DNA from 2 places in the Pseudomonas sp. 9_2_1 genome. Region 1 is predicted to be linked to the other one. Evidence: riboswitches for the same ligand, from Rfam matches in the RefSeq annotation. Region 1 holds a riboswitch; the other holds the start of a gene.
The links. A riboswitch is a leader RNA that binds a small molecule or an ion and turns the genes downstream of it on or off. The one in region 1 is predicted to bind thiamine pyrophosphate.
Positions count from the first base shown of each region.

Region 2: linked by a shared signal. The riboswitch ahead of AC5O5I_RS14195 (TenA family protein) and the one ahead of thiC (phosphomethylpyrimidine synthase ThiC) in region 1 are both predicted to bind thiamine pyrophosphate.

Region 1 covers NZ_CM181239.1:5,616,465-5,622,010, forward strand. The annotation lists gene cytX (putative hydroxymethylpyrimidine transporter CytX) at 1-642, opposite strand, end outside; gene thiC (phosphomethylpyrimidine synthase ThiC) at 818-2,698, opposite strand; TPP riboswitch at 2,856-2,962, opposite strand; gene AC5O5I_RS25550 (TolC family outer membrane protein) at 3,123-4,556, shown strand; gene AC5O5I_RS25555 (carbohydrate binding domain-containing protein) at 4,598-5,546, opposite strand, start outside.
Region 2 covers NZ_CM181239.1:3,152,974-3,158,519, reverse strand. The annotation lists gene AC5O5I_RS14200 (Ig-like domain-containing protein) at 1-1,769, opposite strand, end outside; TPP riboswitch at 2,020-2,134, shown strand; gene AC5O5I_RS14195 (TenA family protein) at 2,213-2,860, shown strand; gene tenA (thiaminase II) at 2,857-3,519, shown strand; gene codA (cytosine deaminase) at 3,644-4,885, shown strand.

The DNA.
Region 1 (5,546 bases):
GGCGATGACGATGTCGAAGCCCACGGCCAGCGACATCGAACCGTCCCCCGCACGGCTCCACAACTGCGCCAGGTCGGCCTTGGCGAACAGGTTCCAGGTCAGCCACAGGCAAGCGCCCAGCAGCACCCAGATGCCCCAGGCCCGCAGCACCTTGCGCACAAACGCCAGCGGGCCGCTGACCGCCAACAGGGTGGCCAGGGCGCCGAAGCACAGGGTCCAGAGCATCGGGCTGTTCCAGGCGCTTTCTGCGCCGAATGCGCGCGCACCCAGCAGGCTGGCGGCATCGCGCATGACAATGATCTCGAACGCGCCCCAGCCCACCAGTTGCAGCAGGTTGAGCAGCGCCGGCAGGCGCGCGCCATGGCCGCCCAGGCTGAGTTTCAGGGTGCCCATGGCAGAAAGGCCAGTATCGCTGCCGATGACGCCGGCGGCGCCCAGCAGCAGCACGCCGACACCAGTACCCAGAGCGATGGCCAGCACTGCGCCGGCGAGGCCAAGGCCCGGCGCCAGCATGGCGCCGACCTGCAGCACCATCAGGCCGATGCCCAGGGAGAACCATAGCGAAAACAGGTCGCGGGCGCCGAAGATGCGCTGGTGGGTGGGGACCGGGTGGTCGGGGGAAAACTGGCTAGGCGTGGTCATGCTTGTTGATACTCGGCAAAGTATTGGAATGTACGCGGTCGCTGTAGGAGCGGCCTTGTCTCGCGAAAGGGCCGCAGAGCGGCCCCAGGTTTTCAGCTTCACAGCTGAAATTGCCGGGGCCGCTTCGCAGCCCATCGCGACACAAGGCCGCTCCTACAAGGGGCAGCGCAGCGGTTTAGACTTTGTGGTACAGCTGGCTGCCTGTCTGGCGGAACCGCTCGGCCTGCTCGCGCATGCCTTGCTCGGCCGTGACGTCGACGGCTTCGATCTTGGCGGCGTACTCACGGACTTCCTGGGTGATCTTCATCGAGCAGAACTTCGGCCCGCACATCGAGCAGAAGTGCGCGACCTTGGCCGATTCCTTCGGCAAGGTTTCGTCGTGGAAGGCACGCGCAGTGTCCGGGTCCAGGCCCAGGTTGAACTGGTCTTCCCAACGGAATTCGAAACGCGCCTTGGACAAGGCGTTATCGCGAATCTGCGCGCCCGGGTGGCCCTTGGCAAGGTCGGCGGCATGTGCAGCGATCTTGTAGGTGATGATGCCGGTCTTGACGTCGTCCTTGTTCGGCAGGCCCAGGTGCTCCTTGGGCGTGACGTAGCACAGCATGGCGCAACCGAACCAGCCGATCATCGCCGCACCAATGCCCGAGGTGATGTGGTCATAGCCCGGGGCGATGTCGGTGGTCAGCGGGCCGAGGGTGTAGAACGGCGCCTCGTCGCAGCACTCCAGCTGCTTGTCCATGTTCTCCTTGATCAGCTGCATCGGCACGTGGCCGGGGCCTTCGATCATGCACTGCACATCGTGCTTCCAGGCGATCTTGGTCAGCTCGCCGAGGGTTTCCAGCTCGCCGAACTGTGCGGCGTCGTTGGCGTCGGCAATCGAGCCAGGGCGCAGGCCGTCGCCCAGCGAGAAGCTGACGTCGTAGGCCTTCATGATTTCGCAGATTTCGTCGAAGTGGGTGTACAGGAAGTTTTCCTTGTGGTGCGCCAGGCACCACTTGGCCATGATCGAGCCACCACGGCTGACGATGCCGGTGACGCGCTTGGCGGTCAGCGGCACATAGCGCAGCAACACACCAGCGTGGATGGTGAAGTAGTCCACGCCCTGCTCGGCCTGCTCGATCAGGGTGTCGCGGAACAGCTCCCAGGTCAGGTCCTCGGCCACACCGTTGACTTTTTCCAGGGCCTGGTAGATCGGCACCGTACCGATCGGCACCGGCGAGTTGCGGATGATCCATTCGCGGGTTTCATGGATATGCTTGCCGGTGGACAAGTCCATGACCGTGTCCGAACCCCAGCGGATGCCCCAGGTCAGCTTGGCCACTTCTTCCTCGATCGAGGAGCCCAGGGCGCTGTTGCCGATATTGCCGTTGATCTTCACCAGGAAGTTGCGGCCGATGATCATCGGCTCCACTTCCGGGTGGTTGATGTTGGCCGGGATGATCGCCCGACCACGGGCGATTTCCTCACGCACGAATTCGGCGGTGATTTCTTTCGCAATGTTGGCACCGAAGCTGTGGCCGGCATGCTGATCGTTCAGCAAGCCTGCGGCGCGGGCCTCCTGCAGCTTCATGTTTTCACGGATGGCCACGTATTCCATCTCGGCGGTGATGATGCCCTGACGGGCATAGTGCATCTGCGAGACGTTGGCACCGGCCTTCGCGCGGCGCGGGTTGCGCACATGGGCGAAGCGTAGCTTGGCCAGGTCGGCATCGTTCAGGCGCTGCTGGCCAAAGTCGGAGCTCAGGCCGCCTAGGCGCTCGGTGTCCCCGCGGTCGTCGATCCAGGCCGAACGCACGTCGGCCAGGCCCTTGCGCACGTCGATGATCACATCAGGGTCGGTGTACGGGCCGGACGTGTCGTAGACCAGCACCGGGGCGTTGGTCTCGCCACCGAAATCGGTCGGCGTATCGTCCAGGCTGATTTCGCGCATGGGTACGCGAATGTCCGGGCGCGAGCCTTCGACATAGACCTTGCGCGAACGCGGGAACGGTTGCACGGATTGCTGATCGACTTGTGCCGATTCGCTGAGGTTGATCGCTTTTTCTTGTTTGCTCATCACAGGCTCTCCAGACGGCTTCCTAGCAGTGGAATGTCGGGGATGAACCTGAAAGACGCGGACGCAGCCCTTGACGGGTGCAGTGCCGGATATGGGGGTGCCTGAAAGCTGCATGCAGCTGTGACAATCCCGGACCTGGCACAAGAGGCTCCCCGGGAAGGCGAGCAATCTTGTTCCCTACGCAGGCGCTAACCTGATCAGGTTCAACGGGATCCGCACCTCTGCGATCTCAGCCTTTGATTCAAGGCACCCCGACAAGAACACGCGCAGTCTAGACTGGAGTGGTCGGCAAAGCCAAGCGGGTAAATGCGCGGATGATGAAAGGCGTACCGAGCGATTGTTGCCGGGGGCGCATGGCACTACACTGGCGCATCGCTCGATACTCAACAGTTCAGTAATTAAATTTCGTACAAGGATTGCCTCTATGCTGCGCAAACTCTCACTGGCGATAGCCGTGTCTTGTGCGTCCAACGGAGTGGCCTGGGCAGCGGACGTGCCCCAAACGGTGAAGACCGACCTGGTCAGCGTCTACCAGGAGGCGGTGGACAACAACGCCGACCTGGCCGCCGCCCGCGCCGACTATGGCGCACGCCGCGAAGTGGTGCCGCAGGCCCGCGCCGGTTTGCTGCCCAACCTGTCGGCCGGTGCCGAAATGATGAACACCCGCACCAAGCTGGACGAACCGTCGATCACCTCCAACCGCAGCGGCAATTCCTGGAGCGCTACCCTGGCCCAGCCTATCTTCCGCGCCGATCGCTGGTTCCAGTTGCAGGCTGCCGAAGCCGTCAACGAACAGGCGGCGCTGGAGCTGTCGGCCACCGAGCAGAACCTGATCCTGCAGACCGCGCAGAACTACTTCGCCGTGCTCCGCGCCCAGGACAACCTGGCCGCGACCAAGGCTGAAGAAGCGGCCTTCAAGCGCCAGCTGGACCAGTCGAACGAGCGTTTCGATGTGGGCCTGTCGGACAAGACCGATGTGCTGCAATCGCAGGCCAGCTACGACACGGCACGCGCCAACCGGATCATTGCCGAGCGCCAGGTGCAGGATGCCTTCGAAGCACTGGTGACCCTGACCAACCGTGAGTATTCGTCGATCCAGGGCGTGGTGCATACTTTGCCGATCCGGGTGCCTACGCCCAACGACGCCAAGGCCTGGGTCGAAACTGCCGGGCGCCAGAACCTCAACCTGCTGGCGACCAACTACGCCGTTTCTGCCGCCGAAGAGACCCTGCGCCAGCGCAAGGCCGGCCACGCGCCAACCCTGGACGCAGTCGCCAAGTACCAGAAGGGTGACAACGACAGCCTCGGCTTCACCAACCCGTCGCAGCTGGGGGTGCGCTACAGCGGCGATGTCGAGCAGACCAGTGTCGGCCTGCAGTTGAATATCCCGATATACAGCGGTGGCCTGACCAGTTCCCAGGTTCGCGAGGCCTACCAGCGCCTGAGCCAGAGCGAGCAACAGCGCGAGAGCCTGCGCCGCCAGGTGGTGGAAAACACCCGCAACCTGCACCGCGCGGTGAACACCGACGTGGAGCAGGTACAGGCACGCAAACAGTCGATCATTTCCAACCAGAGCGCACTGGAAGCCACTGAAATCGGCTATCAGGTGGGTACACGCAACATCGTCGACGTGCTCGATGCACAGCGCCAGCTTTACACCTCGGTGAGGGATTACAACAACAGCCGCTATGACTACATTCTCGACAACCTGAGCCTGAAGCAGGCGGCCGGCACACTGAGCCCGCAGGACTTGCAGGACCTGGGGCGGTACCTGAAGGCCGACTACAACCCCGACAAGGACTTCTTGCCGCCGGACCTGGCCGCGGCAGCGGCAAAGAATTTTGAACGCAGGCCGTGACCGGGCGGGCACGGGCCGTACAGGCCCGTGCCGTCATGGCATCAATTGTCTATAGAAACGCAACGTAACTTAGAGAATCTGTAGTCATTGCCAACGCTCGCGGGATTGGAATTGCTGATATCAACGCGCAGCTCTTCTCCCCGCGCCTCGAAGATCCCCCGGTACTCGCGCCAGTCTTGATGATTGAGCCATGTTTCGTCGATTATGAATTCCATGCCATTGCTCACTGATAGACGCGCCTCGTTGATAGCGTTGTTTGATCTTACGCGCATCGTGAACTCGAACTTCACGCCAGATGCAAGGCCACGATAAATTTTTGACAGAATGATTCCGTGATGGGTGAAATTTGGATGAGTCGGAAAGTTTAGTACATAACCCTCGCCATTTTCCTGGACTAGATCTACCCGATCAGTTGTCTCAGGATTCAGCTGCCATCCATTGTAATTCTTATCGACAAAGTCGGTAGTATCGTCAAATACCTCATAGACACTTAAATCATCAATTAACAACCCTGCTGCGCGGAAAGTGGGTTTGTTCCTGCCGGACAGCCCAATTTTCTGATTAACAGCCGACTGGGTTAATCCCACCCACATGAGCAATCTATCCCACCAGGAAGGAGTGGATGCGATAAAAGGCCATGCCAAGGCCTGCCAACTTACCGAGTTCACCTCCTGTTCTATACCACCCTGTGTAAGAACAGTAACGGTTGCTACCTTGAGCTTACCCAACCGCGCCTTGGCACGGAGTTCGTACTTGGCGCCAGGTTTCAACGCATAGCTTTTCCTGATCAGCCCTCCCAAAAAATTGCTTGGCTCGTCGAAGCCCAACCCATATTGTTTGTCAGGCAGAGCAATGCGAGTGAGCTTGAGCCCATTCGTTTCTCGCTCCCAGCCGTTCCAGTCATCGGTATCAAAATCCGTCCGATCGACCTCCTGCTCGGGGCCATCAGTGCAATACAGATTCAGGTCGTCCAGCACAAAGTTGCCACCA
Region 2 (5,546 bases), 2.5 Mb from region 1:
TTGCCGTCGTTGGCGATCATGTGGAACGGCACTCGCGCATACGACACGTTGGAGCCGGACGGGCCTTTGAACTCACCGCTGGTGCCCGCAATTTCACGTACCACGGCAAACTTGAAGTAGCGCGACACCGAGCCGTTGAGGATGCGGAAGCGGTAGCTGCGCGCACGCACCTTGAGCTTGGGCTGGTATTGCCAGTTGACCAGGATCTGGTCACCCAGGAAGCCATCGGTGTTGAACGGGTTGAACCACAGCTGGCCGTTGGCATCCCAGGCCTTGTCGGCGATCACCAGGTTCACGTCGTAGTCGCGGTTCCCCCATGGCATGCCCGAGCCGCTGGGGAAGCGCAGGTTGACGCCATCCTGCAACGCCTCGTTGCCGCGGTCCAGGGCGCTGTAGTAGTTCATCATCACGGCGTTGCCCTTGTAGACGTTCTGCGCCGTGAAATCCATCATATGGTCGTGGAACCAGTGGGTGCTCATGGTTTCACGCCAGTCGCCACGAATCTTGATGCTGCCGTTCTGGCAGGTTTTCAGGCCTGGCGAGTCATCGTTGACGAACAGCGTTTCACCTGGCGCGCAGGGGAACGCCGCACGCGGGTCCTGGGCACGCGTGTTGATGGTGTCGTAGCCGGCCAGCTGCACGGGCCAGCGGTAGTCGTAGTACTGACCGGGGAAGAAGTAGGCGTTGGCGAAGCCGTCGCTTTCAGCCGGTGAGTGGCCGTTGTGCTCGTGGGTCGAAATGGTATGCAGGCCAAAGCCCCCGTTGGCCGAGGGGTCGATCGGCAGGGCGTTGTAGTGGCGCATCAGGATTGGCTGGCCGTAGCGCACCATCAGCAGCTTGGGCGGGAAGGTGCCGTCGAACGTCCACAGTGACTTGTGGTTCTGCAGTGGGAAGTTGGGGTGGAATCGGGTATCGATGCCTTTGGTGGTACCCAGCGTGGTCGGGATATCGGACGTCTGGTAGTACAGCCCGCCCGGCGCGAACTCACCGGCAGCATAGTTGTGCAGCTGCTTGCGATCGCGCAGGCCCAGGTTTATCCGCGCCCCGGCCTGGGCGGTCTTGAACGCCGCCTGCGGGTAGAACTCGTTCCAGCGCTGGTGCGACCAGCCTTTTCCTGGTGGCCGGCCTTCTGCCGGCGAACCCACCGGGTGGCGGTTGAGGAACATTTCGATCTGCGCCTTCCACGGGTTGCGGTCCAGCACGTTGGCGTACTGGGTGGGGAAGGGGTACAGGCCTGGCTGCTTGAGGAATGCTTCCAGCGCGGTGCCGCTGGGGCCGCTGCGGGCCACCACGTTGGGGTCCTGTGCAGGGGCGGCGCCGAGCGTGGGGACCGGGAATGTCAGGTCGGGCGGAGGCAGTGCCGGGTCGAGTTTTTCCGGCCCGAATTCTTCAAACAGCAGCAGTTGCTGGGTGAAGGGTTGGGCGCCGAACAACGGGCTGGGCTTGCCGTTGGTAGGGTACCGGTCCGAGGTTTGCAGCGCGGGAGGCAGCACGTTGTCTATACGCACCGTCGAACGGTCGCCATACACGCCATCAGTGAGTTCCAGCGAGCCCTCGTTGGCTTCTTTCAAGGTATTGAGGTTTAGCAGAGCCGGCGTGGGGTCGTCGGGCTGATCAGAGTAATAGGACGGATCGGTCGGTGGTGGCTGGCTATTGTCATCCAGCGGCGAGGCCACTGCTGTGATCAGCCCGAGGCTGAGCATCAGCGCTGTGACGGTAGATAGCTGGAATGCATGCCTGGCAGGGTGGATCATGGCAGGTGTTTTCATTGCCTTGTGCCTCGCTCACGGCTATATGGCTGGGAGCCATCAATGGCGTTTTGCCTGGTTCAAGGGCCTGAGCAATGGTTGTGCCAACAGATATTTCTGTAATGCTTTGTTAAACAAATCCTTGCGGCGCCTGAAGCGCGCTAAATAACCGCGCGTCAATAATGGGGATAAGTCCCCAGTAGCGGGGCACCGGTTGCCCACGTTTTGGGGAGTGGGGGAGTGACAGCCGGGGCGCCCTGGGGTATACCTGAACGCCACCAAGGGGAGCCCGGCAACGGGCTGAGAAACCGCTGAGCTCTGCAGCGCGGTGACCCTTCGAACCTGATCCGGATCATGCCGGCGAAGGGATGGGATTCAAAACCTGCCTTTTTGCCGGCCTCACTGCGGGGCCTGTCCATGCCAACTTCCAAGGTCTCGCTGTCACCCCCTTCAAGGACAGCAACATGACCGAACGCTTCAGCCAGTTCCTGCGCCGCCAGAGCGAGCCGACCTGGTCGGCGGCCGTTGGCCACCGTTTCGTGACCCAATTGTGCGACGGCAGCCTGCCTGACCCGATCATGGTCGACTACCTGGTGCAGGATCACCGCTTCCTCGACAGCTTCCTGGCCTTGCTGGGCGCGGCCATCGCCAGCACCGACAGCTTCGAGGCGCGCCTGCGCTTCGGGCGTTTTGCCGGAATGATCAGCAGCGACGAGAACACCTACTTCCTGCGCGCCTTCGAGGCCCTCGACGTCAGCCCTGCACAACGCAGCGAGCCGGCCGATAGCGCGCCAACGGCGGGCTTCAAGGCAATCATGCGCGAAGCGGCGGCGACCCGCTCCTACGCGGCGGCGCTGGCCGTGCTCAACGTTGCCGAAGGCCTGTACCTGGACTGGGCGCTGAAAGCGCCGAAACCCATGCCGGCCAATTTCGTCCATGCCGAGTGGATCACCTTGCACGACAACCCGGCGTTTCAGGCGTTCGTCGCCTTCCTGCAAAGCGAGCTGGACCGCGTCGGCCCGCAGGAGGCGGCACTGGCGAGTGACTTCTACCAGCGCACCGTGGCGCTGGAGCTGGCCTTCTTCGACGCCGTGTACCCGGAGGTCAAATGAGCATGGACATCTTCCAGCGCCTGAAGACGGCTGCCGAGCCCCAGTGGCACAGCTATGTCGACCATGATTTCGTGCGGCAGATGGGCGAGGGCACGCTGAGTGAGGCGGCGTTTCGGACGTACCTGGTGCAGGACTACCTGTTCCTTGTCCAGTTCGCCCGCGCCTGGGCCCTGGCTGCCTACAAAAGTCGCCGCCCGGCCGACATCCGCGCGGCACAGGCGGGGCTGGCGGCGATTCTGGATGAAACCGAGCTGCACTTGCGCCTGTGCGCGCGCTGGGGGCTGACCCAGGCCGACATCGAGGCGGCACCCGAGCACCAGGCCACCGTGGCCTATACCCGTTATGTGCTGGACTGCGGTGCAGCGGGCGACTTGCTGGAGCTGCACGTGGCACTGGCGCCGTGCGTGATCGGTTATGCCGAGATCGGCCGGGCCCTGGCAGAGCAGATCGGCGACTTGAGCAACCACCCGTACCGCGAGTGGATTGGCGAGTATGCCGGGGACGGGTATCAGGGCGTGGCAGCGGCAGCGCGCAAGCACCTGGATGAGCTGGCGGCGCGGAGCATGACCGAGCAGCGGTTTGGCGAACTGGTCGGTATTTTTGGCCAGGCGTCGAGCCTTGAGGCTGATTTCTGGCAGATGGGGTTGGATGGGGGGTGATTGGGGGCTGAGAGGTGTTTGCCCCAGGATTTTCAGCGCCTGTCAGCCCTGATGCAAATCTCCCAAATCAAAGGGCTCGAACCGCTATGATGTGTGAGCAATGCAAAGCCCAAGGAGATCCTCGATGAACATCCTCAACGCCCGACTGCGCGGCAAACCCGGCCTGTTCCGCATCGAACTGAACGCCGAGCGCATCGCCGCCATCGTGCCCCAGCCCGAGCCGGTGACACCACGCGCCGCCGATGACCTGGACGCTGGGCAAAACCTGGTGGTGGCGCCTTTCATCGAACCGCATATCCACCTGGACGCCACGCTTACTGCCGGCGAACCAAGGTGGAACATGAGCGGCACCCTGTTCGAAGGCATCGAATGCTGGGCCGAGCGCAAGGCAATCACCACCCACGATGACATCAAGACCCGCGCGAAAAAAACCATCGGCATGCTCGTGGACCACGGCATCCAGCATGTGCGCACGCATGTCGATGTAACCGACCCCGCGCTCACCGCGCTCAAGGCCATGGTCGAGGTGCGTGACGAAGTGCGCGAGCTTGTCGACCTGCAGATCGTTGCCTTCCCGCAGGAGGGTATCGAGTCGTATGCCAACGGCCGGGCGCTGATGACCGAAGCGGTGGCGATTGGCGCCGACGTCGTCGGTGGTATTCCGCATTTCGAAAACACCCGCGACCAGGGCGTGTCGTCGGTGAAGTTCCTGATGGACCTGGCCGAGCGCAGCGGCTGCCTGGTGGATGTGCACTGCGACGAAACCGACGACCCGCAATCGCGATTTCTCGAAGTGCTGGCCGAAGAAGCCCGGGTACGCGACATGGGCAGCAGGGTAACGGCCAGCCATACCGTGGCCATGGGCTCGTATGACAATGCCTACTGCTACAAGCTGTTCCGCCTGCTCAAGCTGTCGGGCATCAACTTCGTGTCGTGCCCGACCGAGAGCATTCACCTGCAAGGGCGCTTCGACAACTACCCTAAACGACGCGGTGTCACCCGCGTGGCCGAGATCGATCGTGCCGGCATGAACGTGTGCTTTGGTCAGGACTCCATCGTCGACCCGTGGTACCCGCTGGGCAACGGCAACATCCTGCGCATACTCGAGGCCGGGCTGCATATCTGCCACATGCTCGGCTACGACGACCTGCAGCGCTGCCTGGACCTGATTACCGACAACAGCGCCCGCACCCTGAACCTGGGCGAGCGCTACGGCATCGAGGTCGGGCGGCCGGCGAACCTGTTGCTGCTCTCGGCCCCAGACGATTACGAGATGGTGCGCAGCCAGGGGCATGCGCTGGTGTCGGTGCGCCATGGCAAGGTACTGATGCGGCGCACCCCGGCGCAGGTGCAACGGTTGCTCTAAAGTTGGCAGGGCACAGCTGAATGCCAGTCAGTTAAGCAATTGGGGCCGCTCTGCGGCCCATCGCCGGCAAGCCAGGCTCCCACAAGTACGGCGCATGGCTTGAATGCGATGCGGTCGGATGGAGCAGGCATCCAGCAAGCTTGGCTCCCACAGGTACGGCGCATGGTTTGAATGCGATGCGGTCGGATGGAGCAGGCATCCAGCAAGCTTGGCTCCCACAGGTACGGCGCATGGTTTGAATGCGATGCGGTCGGATGGAGCAGGCATCCAGCAAGCTTGGCTCCCACAGGTACGACGCATGGTTTGAATGCGATGCGGTCGGATGGAGCAGGCATCCAGCAAGCTTGGCTCCCACAGGTACGGCGCATGGTTTGAATGCGATGCGGTCGGATGGAGCAGGCATCCAGCAAGCTTGGCTCCCACAGGTACGGCGCATGGTTTGAATGCGATGCGGTCGGATGGAGCAGGCATCCAGCAAGCTTGGCTCCCACAGGTACGACGCATGGTTTGAATGCGATGCGGTCGGGGTGGGAGCTGGCTTGCCGGCGATGGGCTGCACAGCAGCCCCATTAGCCTTGACTGACTGGCATCAGGGCTGAATGGCCTTCAAAAACTTCCCTGCAAGATGTTGCGGCGGCACACGATCACCGCAACACCCCGC